3 regions of the Thalassotalea aquiviva genome follow, and region 3 is predicted to be linked to each of the others. Evidence: predicted binding sites of a transcription regulator. Region 3 holds the regulator's gene; each other region holds the start of a gene.
The links. Region 3 encodes NrdR, which represses ribonucleotide reductase genes. Its sites were predicted from a motif close to AAACACNANATNTNGTGTTT; they were not measured.
Positions count from the first base shown of each region.

Region 1: the regulator NrdR is predicted to act here: its motif matches at 2,147-2,166, upstream of nrdA (class 1a ribonucleoside-diphosphate reductase subunit alpha).
Region 2: the regulator NrdR is predicted to act here: its motif matches at 2,293-2,312, upstream of nrdD (anaerobic ribonucleoside-triphosphate reductase).

Region 1 covers NZ_CP166961.1:1,472,274-1,477,493, reverse strand. Annotated here, with positions in the region: partial or broken gene ACAY00_RS06610 (hypothetical protein) at 1-129, shown strand; gene ubiG (bifunctional 2-polyprenyl-6-hydroxyphenol methylase/3-demethylubiquinol 3-O-methyltransferase UbiG) at 476-1,192, shown strand; gene ACAY00_RS06600 (HAD family hydrolase) at 1,192-1,848, shown strand; gene nrdA (class 1a ribonucleoside-diphosphate reductase subunit alpha) at 2,340-4,610, shown strand; gene ACAY00_RS06590 (GIY-YIG nuclease family protein) at 5,007-5,220, opposite strand, start outside.
Region 2 covers NZ_CP166961.1:2,374,944-2,380,163, forward strand. Annotated here, with positions in the region: gene nrdG (anaerobic ribonucleoside-triphosphate reductase-activating protein) at 1-71, opposite strand, end outside; gene nrdD (anaerobic ribonucleoside-triphosphate reductase) at 102-2,222, opposite strand; rRNA gene rrf (5S ribosomal RNA) at 3,011-3,125, opposite strand; rRNA gene rrf (5S ribosomal RNA) at 3,238-3,352, opposite strand; rRNA gene ACAY00_RS10750 (23S ribosomal RNA) at 3,513-5,220, opposite strand, start outside.
Region 3 covers NZ_CP166961.1:2,130,341-2,135,560, forward strand. Annotated here, with positions in the region: gene ACAY00_RS09645 (riboflavin synthase) at 1-284, opposite strand, end outside; gene ribD (bifunctional diaminohydroxyphosphoribosylaminopyrimidine deaminase/5-amino-6-(5-phosphoribosylamino)uracil reductase RibD) at 321-1,427, opposite strand; gene nrdR (transcriptional regulator NrdR) at 1,480-1,950, opposite strand; gene glyA (serine hydroxymethyltransferase) at 2,119-3,375, opposite strand; gene ACAY00_RS09665 (AMP-binding protein) at 3,631-5,220, opposite strand, start outside.

The DNA of each region.
Region 1 (5,220 bases), 660 kb from region 3:
ATGGCCTGCATAGAAATTAAGAAAGTCACCGTATTATATTATAAGTCGTCTAATACCAACCCAAAGTGCACCCTGTGCCAAAAGGTTATGATGTGCCCAGTTGCCCCTACTGGTAGAATAATTATTAAAGATGAATTTAAAATGAATAAATCCATTGTGGCGGTTTGTGAAGGCGAAGTGAATTTACTAGCCGATGATAGCAAGCCTACCATTGTCACCCCGCAAGTGCGGGTTAAATAATTCGAGTAAAGAGCTGATTGGCTTTATTACTACCGCTTTTGGCTTACTTTTTATCCCCTTAAAATCCACCCTGTCACATTCTAAGCCAAAACATTGATGTTACCCTAAGCACTTCGATATATTTTTACAACTTATATAGGTGACTGTGTTAAACCTAAATAATTATTTGAAAAGCTTTGTTATCTGAATCAGTTTGGTTAAAATCAGGCACAAACAACATACAGTGCAGTTAACCATGTCTAAAGATTTTAATGTTAATCCAGAAGAAATCGCCAAGTTTGAAAAGGTCGCTCACCAATGGTGGGATCTAGAAGGTGATTTTAAACCATTACACCAAATTAACCCGTTACGAAGAAACTTTATCATTTCACATGTCGGCAGTTTGCAAGACCTTAATGTGATTGATGTCGGTTGTGGCGGTGGCATTCTTGCTGAGAGTTTAGCCCGCATTGGCGCGAATGTGACGGGCATAGATATGGGTCAAGAGCCACTAAACGTCGCCAAACTTCATGCCCTAGAATGCGGGATTGAATTAGATTACGAAAAAATCACCGCCGAACAAAAAGCACAACAGCAAGCTGGCCAATACGACATTGTCACATGTATGGAAATGCTTGAGCACGTACCCGACCCAGCATCAATTGTGCGAGCTTGCGCTGATATGGTAAAACCCGGTGGTTATGTGTTTTTCTCCACCTTAAATAAAACCGCTAAATCATACCTTTTCGCCATTGTTGCTGCCGAGAAAGTTTTAAAATTGGTCCCTCAAGGCACGCATGACTGGGACAAGTTTATTCGCCCATCACAACTTATCGGATGGGCTGAAGAAGCAGGGTTAAAATGCTTTGACAGTGCCGGCATTCACTACAACCCAATCACAGACAACCATAAATTAGCGGATGGTCTAGAAGTGAATTATATACTGGCTATGCGCAAACCCAAGGAAGATTAATGAACAAAATTGAAGGGGTATTATTTGACTTAGATGGTACTTTATTAGATACCGCCAAAGATTTAGGCGAAACCCTAAATTTTATCTTGCAACAGCATGACATTGCCCCTTTATCATTTCACCAATATCGTATAACGGCGGCCAATGGGGTTAAAGCACTACTAGAACTGGGGTTTAAAGAGCAATTGGTAGAGCTCGATATCAACAACCTAATTCAGCAGTTCTTTGCGCATTACCAGCAAAATATCGCTCACCACACCAAATTTTATGATGGCATCGAAGCGATGTTAGACAGTTTGAACAATAGCAACATTCCTTGGGGGATTGTGACCAACAAACCAGGCTTTTTGACCACCCCATTATTAGCCCAATTTGATATTTTTGCTCACAGTAAAACCAACATCAGTGGTGATACCTTATCGCGACGAAAACCTCACCCAGAGCCGATGCTGTTGGCCGCCAGTGAGTTAAACATCCCTTGCCAACAAATCTTATATTTGGGCGATGCCGAACGTGATATGCAAGCAGGTAATGCGGTCAATATGACAACCGTTGTTGCAAACTGGGGCTACATTGATGAACCTGAACCATTGGCCGCTTGGCAAGCGGATCATATTATCAATAAGCCCGAACAACTTATGCAGTTTATAAAATAATCAATTTGAACAAACATTGACTAAATTTATAAGCCATTGTTTTTAATAGAATTAAATATTTTTATCATTTTTAGTTATAAAGCTCAAAAAATTTCATCTAAAAACTATTTAAAAAATTTTTAGGCGAATAATTTCTAAAAAAAAATATTGATTTTTCACATTTACATAAAAAACAAGGCTCTTCTAAGTAAGTTAACACTAACAGCAATAGAGGTGATAAAAATTCATTTATAAACACCTCTATTTTGGGGTTGCATTCAAAGTGAAACCTCATTATCTTGTGATAACACACAGCGATAAACCCTATATGTTGTGTATTATTTTTAAACAACATATGTAGTAGGAAATCGTCATTAGCTTCAAAGATTGAACAATCTTAGTACCATTTACCGCTTTGGCGGGGTAAAAAATGAAGCTTATATTCTCGTTTCCACTGTAATCGATATAAACATAAAAATTAGAACTATAAAAACGAAATTAACAGGTCATTCATGAATACTAATCTCTCTGTCACCAAACGTGACGGCAATAAAGAACCCATTGATTTAGACAAAATCCATCGCGTTATTGACTGGGCAGCGGCAGGACTTGATTCTGTGTCTGTCTCTCAGGTTGAGCTAAAGTCACACATTCAGTTTTATGATGGTATTAAGACCGAAGACATTCATGAAACGATTATCAAATCAGCCGCTGATTTGATTTCAGAAGATGCCCCAGATTATCAATATTTGGCGGCACGCCTTGCTATTTTCCATTTGCGCAAAAAAGCCTATGGTCAATATGAGCCACCGGCCCTTTACGAACACGTTGTAAAGTTGGTCAATGCAGGTAAGTATGATGCGCACCTGTTGGCTGACTATACGCCTGAAGAGTTCGCTCAAATGGATCATTTTATTGACCATGATCGCGATAAAAACTTCAGCTACGCTGCCGTAAAACAGCTAGAAGGTAAATATCTCGTACAAAACCGAGTGACTGGTGAAATATACGAAAGTGCACAGTTTTTATATATTTTGGTTTCTGCCTGCTTATTTGCTAACTACCCAAAAGACACTCGTCTTGAGTATGTTAAAGGCTTTTACGATGCGATCTCTAAATTCAAGATTTCATTGCCGACACCTATTATGGCCGGTGTGCGCACGCCAACACGACAATTCTCATCATGTGTACTGATTGAATCAGGTGACAGCTTAGACTCAATTAACGCAACGACCAGCTCGATTGTAAAATATGTATCACAACGTGCCGGTATTGGTATTAACGCCGGTCGCATTCGAGCCTTAGGTAGTAGCATTCGAAATGGCGAAGCCTTTCATACAGGTTGTATCCCATTTTATAAGCACTTTCAAACGGCGGTTAAAAGTTGTTCTCAAGGGGGTGTTCGTGGTGGTGCAGCAACCCTATTCTACCCGTTATGGCACCTAGAAGTAGAAAGCTTACTGGTTCTAAAAAACAACCGTGGGGTAGAAGAAAACCGTGTTCGTCATCTAGATTACGGCGTGCAATTTAACAAAACCATGTACCAACGTTTGATCAAAGGCGACTATATCACCTTGTTCAGCCCTTCTGATGTGCCTGGTTTATACGATGCTTTCTTTGAAGACCAAGACAAGTTTGAACAATTGTACACGCAATACGAAGCCGATGATTCAATTCGTAAGAAACGCATTAAAGCCATTGAATTATTCACCTTGTTCGCACAAGAACGGGCAAGTACAGGTCGTATTTACTTACAAAATGTTGACCACTGTAATACCCATAGCCCGTTTGACCCAACGGTGGCACCGGTTCGTCAATCAAACTTATGTCTAGAGATTGCTTTGCCAACAAAACCATTGAACGACATTAACGACCCTGATGGTGAAATTGCGCTATGTACGTTATCAGCCTTTAACCTTGGTAAACTTGAAAGCTTAGATGAGCTTGACGGTTTGGCTGATTTAGTGGTTCGTGCTTTAGATAGCTTACTCGATTACCAAGACTACCCTGTACCGGCCGCTCGAAATGCGACCATGGGTCGTCGTACTTTAGGTATAGGCGTGATTAACTACGCATACTACCTAGCTAAAAATGGTGTATTTTATTCAAACGGAAGTGCGAATAACTTAACCCATCGCACCTTTGAAGCAATTCAATACTACTTGTTAAAAGCATCAAACCAGTTAGCCATTGAACAAGGTGCCTGTCCTAAGTTTAATGAAACACGTTTGGCTCAAGGTATTTTACCAATTGATACTTACAAAAAAGACGTCGATAACATTTGTACCGAAAAACTTCACCTTGATTGGGAAAGTTTACGTGAAAGCATTAAAGAGCACGGTGTTCGTAATTCGACTGTGTCAGCGTTGATGCCATCTGAAACGTCATCACAAATTTCAAATGCGACCAATGGTATTGAACCACCGCGTGGACTTATCAGTATTAAAGCAAGTAAAGATGGGGTGTTAAAGCAAGTTGTTCCAGAATATGAACGCTTAAAGCATAACTATGAATTACTTTGGAATATTCCAGATAATACCGGTTACCTAGAGTTAGTCGGGATCATGCAAAAGTTTGTTGACCAAACCATTTCGGCCAATACCAACTACGATCCGTCAAAATTTGAAAACGGTAAAGTACCTGTTAAACAAATTTTAAAGGACATGCTATTAGCCTACAAACTTGGTGTAAAAACCATGTACTATCACAACACACGTGATGGTGCCGACGACAGTCAAGGCGATATGGAAGATGATTGCGCAGGCGGTGCATGCAAGATATAGGCGGTTTGTTTTTTAAACAAATGATGTCGAGTACACAACTTACATGATCTGTACTGAGCGATAAAAAGGTGAAGCGTAAAGCTTCACCTTTTTTGTTTTCACTGCCCCACAGCCCCAACATAACATTTATTTTTTCGGCTCTATTAGCGTTAATTGTTGTTTAAAGTAACTAGTTTGACTTTCAAACATTTACCTGTAAATTAAACAATAGATATGGCGGGCACCGACGTCCGCTTTGAGCGATTTGAAGCCTGATGCGTATATAGACAAAAAGCGCCGTCATCCCACCATGCTTTTGGGTGGGATCTCCTTACGCATACAGTGAGTAAGAAAATCGATTTACTATAGTTCCTGATATAAATCTTTCCACTTAGGGTTTACTCTTTTAATAAGTCTTTATTTCCATGACCTCTGCCACCGTTTCAACCTTTTCTCTCGATAAATAGCACTGTCGATGTCATCAAACAGTTCAAAATAAACTAACTTTTCTAGATTATATCTCTTGCTAAAGCCTTCAGTAAGTTTCTGTTTGTGTTGCAATACTCGTTGAAGTAGATTGCTAGTAACGCCAACATAGATAACAGTATTGGATTCGTTTGAAATAATGTAT
Region 2 (5,220 bases), 240 kb from region 3:
GACACAAACAAGGTACAACGAGTGCCAGGGCCGTTAACCACATCAACAGGATAATACTGATGATAATTCATGTTTAAACTTTTAAGCTATTGAAAGTAATATTAAAGATGCTTAACTCGACGTTTTACTTCTTCTTGTTTACCAAAATTAAAGGGCCTTGCATCTGGGCTCCCTAAGTAGCCACAAACACGCCGAGTTACAGATACCTTTGTAGAGTCATGGTTGCCACATACAGGGCAAGTAAAGCCCTTACTGGTACAATCAAACTCACCATTAAAGCCACACTCATAACACTCATCAATTGGCGTATTGGTACCATAATAAGGCACCCTACTGTAACTGTAATCCCAAACATTTTCTAACGCCTCAATGTTTTTTTGCATATTAGGGAACTCGCCATAGCAAATAAAACCACCAGATGAAAATTCTGGATATGGCATTTCAAAATCGATTTTATCAAAAGGGGTTACCTTCTTTTGGACATCTAAATGGAAGCTGTTGGTGTAATAACCTTTATCAGTGACGCCTTCTATTACTCCAAATTCCTTGGTATCGATAGCACAAAAACGGTTACATAAATTTTCACTTGGAGTACCGTATAAACTAAAGCCATAACCGGTTTCTTCAGCCCAATCATTTACCTTCTTCTTCAGGTACTTGATTAGTTTAATCGCTTGTTGCTGCAAAGCTTTATCATCGTATAAATGACAGTTATTCGCGACTAAGGCCATCATCGCTTCATGAACACCAATATAACCTAAAGAAATCGATGCTCGATTATTTTTAAAAATATCCGCAATGGGCTCATCCGCTTTTAAACGAACCCCACAAGCCCCTTCCATGTAAAGAATAGGTGCTACACGTGCCTTAACATTTTCTAATCGTTTAATACGCGTTTCTAAAGCACGGCGCGCTAAGATAAGTTTATCGTCTAATAAGCGGTAAAAATCATCAAAATTACCTTTAGCTGTTAATGCGATACGAGGTAAATTCAAACTGACCACACCAAGGTTATTTCGCCCTTCGTGGATCACTTGTCCATTTTCATAGTAAGCACTTAAAAAACTGCGACACCCCATTGGGGTTTTAAAGGACCCTGTGACATCAACCACTTTATCGTAGTTTAAAATATCTGGGTACATTCGTTTTGAAGAACACTCAAGCGCGAGTTGCTTAATATCGTAATTAGGATCTTCCACTTTATGGTTAACACCATCTTTAATCGCAAAAACAAGTTTCGGAAATATGGCCGTTTTACTGTTTTTACCTAAACCGGCAATTCGATTGCGTAAAATAGATTGCTGGATCAATCTTGATGCCCAACTCGTACCCAAACCAAAACCAAAGGTAACGAACGGTGTTTGCCCATTGGCAGTATGTAAGGTGTTTACTTCGTACTCTAGTGATTGAAATGCATCAAAGCATTCTTTTTCAGTCTGCGCTTTAGCAAACTGTTCTGGATTTGGAATGCGCCATTCGTTCGCAACGTTGAGTTGCTTTTGGTAACTGGCGTGAATATAAGGTTCAAGTATTTCATCAATACGATTAATCGTGGTCCCACCGTAAATGTGACTGGCTACTTGTGCGATGATCTGAGCGGTTACTGCCGTGGCTGTAGAAATTGATTTTGGTGTTTCTATCTCAGCATTGCCCATCTTAAAGCCTTTCGTTAACATTCCTTCTAAATCGATAAGCATACAGTTGAACATAGGAAAGAAAGGCGCGTAGTCCAAATCATGATAATGAATATCGCCATTTTCATGTGCTTGTACAATATCGCGTGGCAAGATGTGAGTTTTAGCATAGTGCTTGGCGATGATACCCGCTAATAAATCCCTTTGGGTTGGGATCACTTTACCGTCTTTATTGGCATTTTCATTTATCAGATCTAAGTTACTCTCTTCCAGTAAACCATCAATCTCTTTGGTTAAAGCGCTATGTTTTTCTCGAGCGATATCACGATCATGTCGATATTCAATATACGATCGAGCCAGACCTTTATACTCACCTTGCATTAACTCGTTTTCTACCAGAGTTTGTATTTCATTAATGTGTACTTCTTCTGCTCCGGCGAGTTTAGCTTCCACCGCTAACGCTACATTTAAAGCGTAGATTGCAATTTCTTTGGTAATTTTATCGGCAGCACTTTCAACAGCAGCTTGTATGCGATCACGAGAAAAGGTCGCTCTAGACCCATCACGTTTAATAACGATTGGTTTCACTTTATGTCCTTTATTTTAATTATTTTAGCCTAACAACCAAATACTATATGTGGCGAACAAACACACACCTAACCACAACATATTGTGGTAATTAAACGGTAGGTAGCAAAATCAGGCATTGATCTAAATCAAATTTACAAGGAACTAAAACATCAGCGAGGTTTTATAAAATATTCATTTTATATATTCCTGCTAAATATTTTCATTGTTAAAAGTAGATAATTGAGAGATATCAATATATACAAAGCGATAGAGCTGTGAAGGTAAAATATTACGATAACTATTTAATAAATTTTTAGACTTAAAAACTTAGTTTTTATAAAAAAATAGTTTATTAATTTTAGATTACGGCTAACTAAAATTTAATCTATAGTCAACATTCAGATATACACTGTCATACCAGCATGTTGTTAAAAAGATGCGCTAGTTTTAATCCTGCTAAGCTGTCGGACGGTTATTTATTTGTCTAGTGGGACACACTTCAGTGGGACGGTATGCTTTCTGGGACGGTATGCAAGCCTCATCAATGAGCACCGTCATTGCGGTATGTCGTAGGCCGCAACCTCGTTGAGTTTCGAAGTGGTTTGAAATTATCAAAAACCCAGAAAGCAAAAAAGCTGCCCAGTGGACAGCCTTTCTTTAAATAGGAGCCTAGCGATGAAGTGCATGGATGCACAAATGCAGATAAATTCATGGATGAATGCTTTTTATCTGTGACCTACGTAGTAGGAACAGTAAGCCCAAAAACGAGAAAAGCCCGCTTAAATAAGCGGGCTTTTGGATTAGGAGCCTAGCGATGACCTACTCTCACATGGGAACTCCCACACTACCATCGGCGCTGTTGCGTTTCACTTCTGAGTTCGGCATGGGATCAGGTGGTTCCACAACGCTATTGTCGCTAGACAAAAACTTGTTATAACTTTAGATTTAATTGATTAAAAACACTATGAATTATCAATCAATTATACCCTAAGGGTTGAAAACCCGCTTAAATAAGCGGGTTTTCGAAATAGGAGCCTAGCGATGACCTACTCTCACATGGGAACTCCCACACTACCATCGGCGCTGTTGCGTTTCACTTCTGAGTTCGGCATGGGATCAGGTGGTTCCACAACGCTATTGTCGCTAGACAAAAACTTGTTAAACAATTTGAAATCTAATATTAAACGCTACTCAATTCTTACTTAATGCGTGAAGTACATGGATGTACAAATGTCGATATGCTTCATGGATGAACGCATTATATCGACGATTTTTCATGTCAAACCTACAAAACCTCTTGGGTGTTGTATGGTTAAGCCTCACGGGCAATTAGTATCAGTTAGCTCAAGGCCTCGCAACCCTTACACACCTGACCTATCAACGTCGTAGTCTCCGACGACCCTTTAGGGGACTTAAAGTCCCAGTGAGAACTCATCTCAAAGCCTGCTTCCCGCTTAGATGCTTTCAGCGGTTATCAGTTCCGAACATAGCTACCGGGCAATGCCATTGGCATGACAACCCGAACACCAGCGGTTCGTCCACTCCGGTCCTCTCGTACTAGGAGCAGCCCTCTTCAATTCTCAAACGCCCACGGCAGATAGGGACCGAACTGTCTCACGACGTTCTAAACCCAGCTCGCGTACCACTTTAAATGGCGAACAGCCATACCCTTGGGACCGACTTCAGCCCCAGGATGTGATGAGCCGACATCGAGGTGCCAAACACCGCCGTCGATATGAACTCTTGGGCGGTATCAGCCTGTTATCCCCGGAGTACCTTTTATCCGTTGAGCGATGGCCCTTCCATACAGAACCACCGGATCACTATGACCTACTTTCGTACCTGCTCGACGTGTCTGTCTCGCAGTTAAGCTGGCTTATGCCATTGCACTAACCGTACGATGTCCGACCGTACTTAGCCAACCTTCGTGCTCCTCCGTTACTCTTTGGGAGGAGACCGCCCCAGTCAAACTACCCACCAGACAGTGTCCCCAATCTCGATAAGAGACCTAGGTTAGAACATCACGCATACAAGGGTGGTATTTCAAGATTGGCTCCACAACATCTGGCGACGTTGCTTCAAAGCCTCCCACCTATCCTACACATGTAGGAGCAATGTTCACTGTCAAGCTATAGTAAAGGTTCACGGGGTCTTTCCGTCTAGCCGCGGGTATACGGCATCTTAACCGCAAATTCAATTTCACTGAGTCTCGGGTGGAGACAGTGTGGCCATGATTACGCCATTCGTGCAGGTCGGAACTTACCCGACAAGGAATTTCGCTACCTTAGGACCGTTATAGTTACGGCCGCCGTTTACCGGGGCTTCGATCATGAGCTTCGCTTGCGCTAACCCAATCAATTAACCTTCCGGCACCGGGCAGGCGTCACACCGTATACGTCATCTTTCGATTTTGCACAGTGCTGTGTTTTTAATAAACAGTTCCAGCCACCTGGTTACTTCGACTGACCTCAGCTTAAGGAGCAAGTCCCATCACCAAAGTCAGCGTACCTTCTCCCGAAGTTACGGTACTATTTTGCCTAGTTCCTTCACCCGAGTTCTCTCAAGCGCCTTAGTATTCTCTACCTAACCACCTGTGTCGGTTTGGGGTACGGTTCCTTATAATCTGATGCTTAGAAGCTTTTCCTGGAAGTAGGGCATCAACAACTTCAACTCCGTAGAGTCTCGTCTCGTATCTCAGCCTTAAGAAGTTCCGGATTTACCTAAAACTTCAGCCTACATACTTTCACATGGACAACCAACGCCATGCTTGCCTAGCCTGCTCCGTCCCTCCTTCGCAATTATAAGAAGTACAGAAATATTAATCTGTTTCCCATCGACTACGCGTTTCCGCCTCGCCTTAGGGGCCGACTTACCCTGCCCTGATTAACATGGGACAGGAAACCTTGGTCTTTCGGCGGGGGAGTTTTTCACTCCCCTTATCGTTACTCATGTCAGCATTCGCACTTCTGATACCTCCAGCATGCTTTACAACACACCTTCAACGGCTTACAGAACG
Region 3 (5,220 bases):
CCAAAGCGCGTGGTTGGTAACATCGCCTTTTCGAGATTAACTTTAGTGCCAACTTGATACGTTGCAAAAGCCGTTCGTTTTACCGTTTCTAAAGAAACATCGGCACTAAAGCTGCTGTGATTAAACTCAACCACGGTCAAACAAACGCCATTAGTCGCAATTGAGTCACCTAGTTTGACATCACTAAAGTCGAGCTGGCCACCGTCAATGACAACGCGAGCCCCATTACTGTTGAGAGACATAGCCTTTATATGGCCAACCGCCTCAACGATTCCTGTGAACATGTATTTTTACCTTTATCCGTTCTATCCCAACTGGTTTTAGGATGTTTGGTTGTTGTTTATGCTGGCAATAAGCTTAATGTCATCGCCGACTCTTCGAACGTCTTTAATGGTTAATGGTATGGCATCTTTTAATGTCGTAAGCTGAGGTATATCAAATAACCCTCGAGCATCATTTGCCATGATTTTGGGGGCTTGGTATAAAATCAGTTCATCAACCAATTGTTGCTCAAGTAAAGCACCGGCCAATTGTGCCCCTGTTTCTACCCATAAATCGTTCACCCCAAGTTCGGCTAATTTAAGCAATAGATCATTAAGATCGGCTTTTCCCGCACGTTCTTTTACGGTCAATAGGGTAACGTGATTGGGCCAATTTTGACTTTCATTTTGATCAATACGCACAAGTATAATGTCAGAAGGTATATTGAACAAAGCTAAGTCAGAGGTCAGTCGTTTGCGAGTATCAACAATAACTCGTTTAGGTTGACGTAACTCTGACTCTGCCAATGTCGGCTGTCGCAAGCTAAGCTCTTGAAAACGAACATTTAATCTTGCGTCGTCTTGGATTACGGTATCTGCCCCTGTTAATATCGCACAGCTCTTTGCGCGATAAACTTGCACATCACTGCGTGCTTGAGGCCCTGTTATCCACTTACTTTCACCTGATGCCATTGCCGTTTTACCATCGATGGAGCTGGCCATCTTTAAACGCACCAAGGGTTTTTTCGACACCATTCGCTTAATAAAGCCAGGGTTTAGGGCTTGCGCATCGGATTGTAAAACCCCGACAGAGGTTTTTATTCCAGCCTCGTTTAACAGCTTAATGCCACGACCACTGACTAAAGGATTGGGATCTTGCATGCCAATCACCACTCGAGCCACCTTGGCATCAATTAACGCCTGTGCGCACGGAGGCGTTTTGCCAAAGTGGCTACAGGGCTCTAATGTCACATAGGCAGTACAACCCGCTATCAGCTCTTTGTTGCGACAGTTCGCCAACGCATTAACTTCAGCATGCCCTTGGCCAGGCTTTTGGTGCCAACCTTTGCCGATAATGTTGCCATTATTGACCAGAACACAACCAACATTGGGGTTTTCTGCGGTTGTAAAGACACCTTGCTTAGCAAGCTCAATAGCTTGTTGCATAAATTGTTGATCGATAATGTGCTGTGTTGTCACGGTAAAAATCCCTGTCCTGTTAAGACTTCTTTGACGGATCATCGCTACCTAAACGAGCGATTTCTTCGCCAAACTCGCGTATATCTTCAAATGAACGATACACCGAGGCAAAACGAATATAAGCGACTTTATCAAGCGCTTTAAGTTGCTCCATGATGATGTTACCAAGGAATTCACTGCTTACTTCACGCTCACCGGTAGCCCGTAATTGTGATTTTAACTTAGTAATAGAAAGCTCAATCTGATCAATTCCTACAGGTCGTTTTTCTAACGAGCGCAACATGCCTGCACGAAGCTTATCTTCATTAAAAGGCTCTCGTGAGCCATCGCGTTTAATGATCCTTGGCATCACTAACTCGGCCGTTTCAAACGTGGTAAATCGTTCTCGACAATCTAAACACTCTCTTCGGCGACGCACCTGATGACCATCAGAAATTAATCTGGAGTCAATAACTTTGGTTTCGGTCGCTGCGCAAAAAGGACAAAACATAAAATTCCTGCAGTGTTAATCAGTTAGGACAACAGATAATGGTAGATAACCAAGTGTATCGTCCGGGTATAGGGTTTAAATAGCCATCGCAAAAAAAATGGCCGCAAGTGCGACCATTTTATACGTTTTTCACTTCATTGCGAAGTGTTCAAACCGATTAAAGCGAAATTACGCGTACACAGGGAAACGAGCACATAGCTCTTTAACTTGTGACTGTACACGAGTGATCACGTCTTCGTTGTTGATATCGTCTAAAATATCACAAATCCAACCGGTCAGTAAGGTGGTTTCTTCTGCACCAAAACCGCGACGGGTAATCGCAGGTGTACCAAGGCGTAGACCTGAAGTCACAAACGGTGAGCGCGGGTCATTTGGCACTGAGTTTTTGTTTACCGTAATGTGGGCGCGACCAAGCGCGGCATCGGCATCTTTACCTGTAATATCTTTGTCAATTAAATCAAGTAATAACAAGTGGTTTTCAGTACCGTTTGATACCACCTTATAACCACGTTCTTGTAGTACAGACACCATGGTCTTAGCATTATCAAGAACCGCTTGTTGGTACTCTTTAAACTCTGGTTCTAAGGCTTCTTTAAAGGCAACCGCTTTAGCCGCGATCACATGCATTAATGGACCACCTTGACCACCAGGAAACACCGCTGAGTTTAATTTTTTCTCAATGGTTTCATCTTCACAAGCAGAAAGAATCAGACCACCACGAGGGCCCGCCAATGTTTTGTGGGTTGTGGTTGTGACAACGTGCGCGTGTGGTAATGGGTTCGGGTAAAGACCTGCGGCAACTAGGCCAGCAACGTGTGCCATATCAACCATTAAGTAGGCGCCTACTTTATCGGCGATTTCGCGAAAACGAGCCCAGTCAACAATACCAGAAAACGCTGAGAAACCAGCCACAATCATTTCAGGTTTATGTTCAACGGCTAAACGCTCAACTTCAGCGTAATCGATATCGCCGGTTACAGGGTCTAGGCCGTATTGAATCGCATCATAAAGCTTACCAGAGAAGTTTACATGTGAGCCGTGAGTCAAATGACCACCATGCGCCAAGCTCATCCCCAATACTTTTGCCCCTGGTGTTACTAATGCTTGAAATACCGCTGAGTTTGCTTGAGAGCCTGCGTGTGGTTGAACATTAGCATAAGTTGCGCCAAATAATTCACATGCACGGTCAATCGCTAAAGCTTCTGCTTTATCAACAAACTCACAACCACCATAATAACGCTTTCCAGGGTAACCTTCTGCGTATTTGTTGGTTAACTGTGAACCTTGCGCTTCTAAAACGCGTGGGCTGGTGTAGTTTTCAGAAGCGATAAGTTCGATATGCTCTTCTTGACGAACCACTTCATCCGTCATTGCTTGCCATAATTCAGGGTCAAAATCAGCAATGTTCATATCACGTGTAAGCATGGAGTTTCCTCTGTAAGATAAAATACTGGAATTGTTTGAAGATTTGGCCCAAGAAACTTAAAAGGCCGAGCTTTTGGTCCAAATCAAACGCAACAAAATTAAAATTTTTATGGCGGTATTTTGCCTTAACGGATTAAAGATGTATACGGCTATTTGTGTATATCTTTCAGAAAACAGCGATAAGCTTTAATAGGTCATAAAAAAGCCACTTTAAAACACGTTTAAAGTGGCTTTTCCTGCACAGAAAGTTTTACTTTAGCGTAAATCTTTGCGCAAAATTTTGCCCACATTTGATTTAGGCAGCTCATCCCTAAACTCAATCAGTTTTGGTACCTTGTAGTTGGTTAAATGCTGCTTACAATGCGCAATAATATCTTTTTCACGAACACCGTTATTGACCACCACAAAGACTTTAATGGTTTCACCCGACACAGGATGTGGCACCCCAATGGCAGCGGCTTCAACGACATCATTCATTTGGGTAATAACCTCTTCGATTTCATTCGGAAACACATTAAACCCAGATACATTGATCATATCTTTTTTACGATCAACAATTCTAAACAAGCCAAATTCATCCATGGTGGCAATATCACCCGTGGCAAGCCAACCATCTTTGATAACTTCGGCCGTTGCTTCTTCGCGCTTATAATAGCCTTGCATAACTTGCGGACCTTTCACCCACAATTCACCTTTTTCACCAACCTCACACTCAGTACCATCGTCCTTAATTAGTTTGATTTCGGTTGATGGTACTGGCATACCAATTGAGCCATTGTATGAGTCTTGGTAATACGGGCAGACCGTGACAATAGGTGATGTTTCGGTTAAACCATAGCCTTCTAACAAACACGTTTTAGTCACTTGTAGCCATTTATCGGCAACAGATTTATGCACCGACATACCACCACCTAGCGCCAGTTTTAGGGTGCTAAAGTCTAAACGAGAAAACTCTGGGGTATTTAACAAACCATTAAATAGGGTATTTACCCCACTCATAGCGGTAAATGGGTACTTACTTAGCTCATTCACAAAGCCTTTCATATCACGAGGGTTGGTGATCAGTAAGTTTTTTGCCCCTAAGGTTAAGAACATTAAGCAGTTAGCGGTTAAAGCAAAGATATGATACAGAGGCAGTGCTGTTACAATTAACTCTTCACCCTCGATAAAAATTGGCGTTAACATGGCTTTGGCTTGGTTGATGTTGGCCACCATATTACGGTGCGATAACATCGCTCCCTTCGCAACCCCAGTGGTACCACCGGTATATTGTAAAAAGGCTAAATCGTCACCTGTAATATCAACATGTTTAAACGGACTTCTCGCCCCTAATGCCATTGCACGCTTGAAGCTTTTCGCCTTTGGCATTTTAAATGGTGGCACCATTTTTTTAACGTATTTAACCGCTAAATTCACCATGGTACCTTTAACAGGACCTAAACAATCGCCCAATTGAGTTAAAATAGTATGTTTAATTGGGGTCCGATAAATCACTTTTTCTAAGGTAGAAGCAAAATTTTCAACAATAATAATGGCTTTTGCTTCAGAATCTTTTAATTGATGTTCTAATTCTCTGGCAGTATATAACGGGTTAACATTCACCACGGTTAGACCGGCAATAAGAGCACCAAATAAAGCAATCGGATACTGCAAACAATTAGGGATCATAATGGCGAACTTATCGCCTTTTTGTAATCCAAGCTCATTTTGCAGATACGAGGCAAAAACCATTGCTTGAGTATGAAGTTCACGATACGTAAGCTCTTGCCCCATATTAATGTAAGCGACTTTTGAGCTGTGCTTCGTTGTATACGTTTGAAAGATTTCGGCTAAAGATGTGTATTT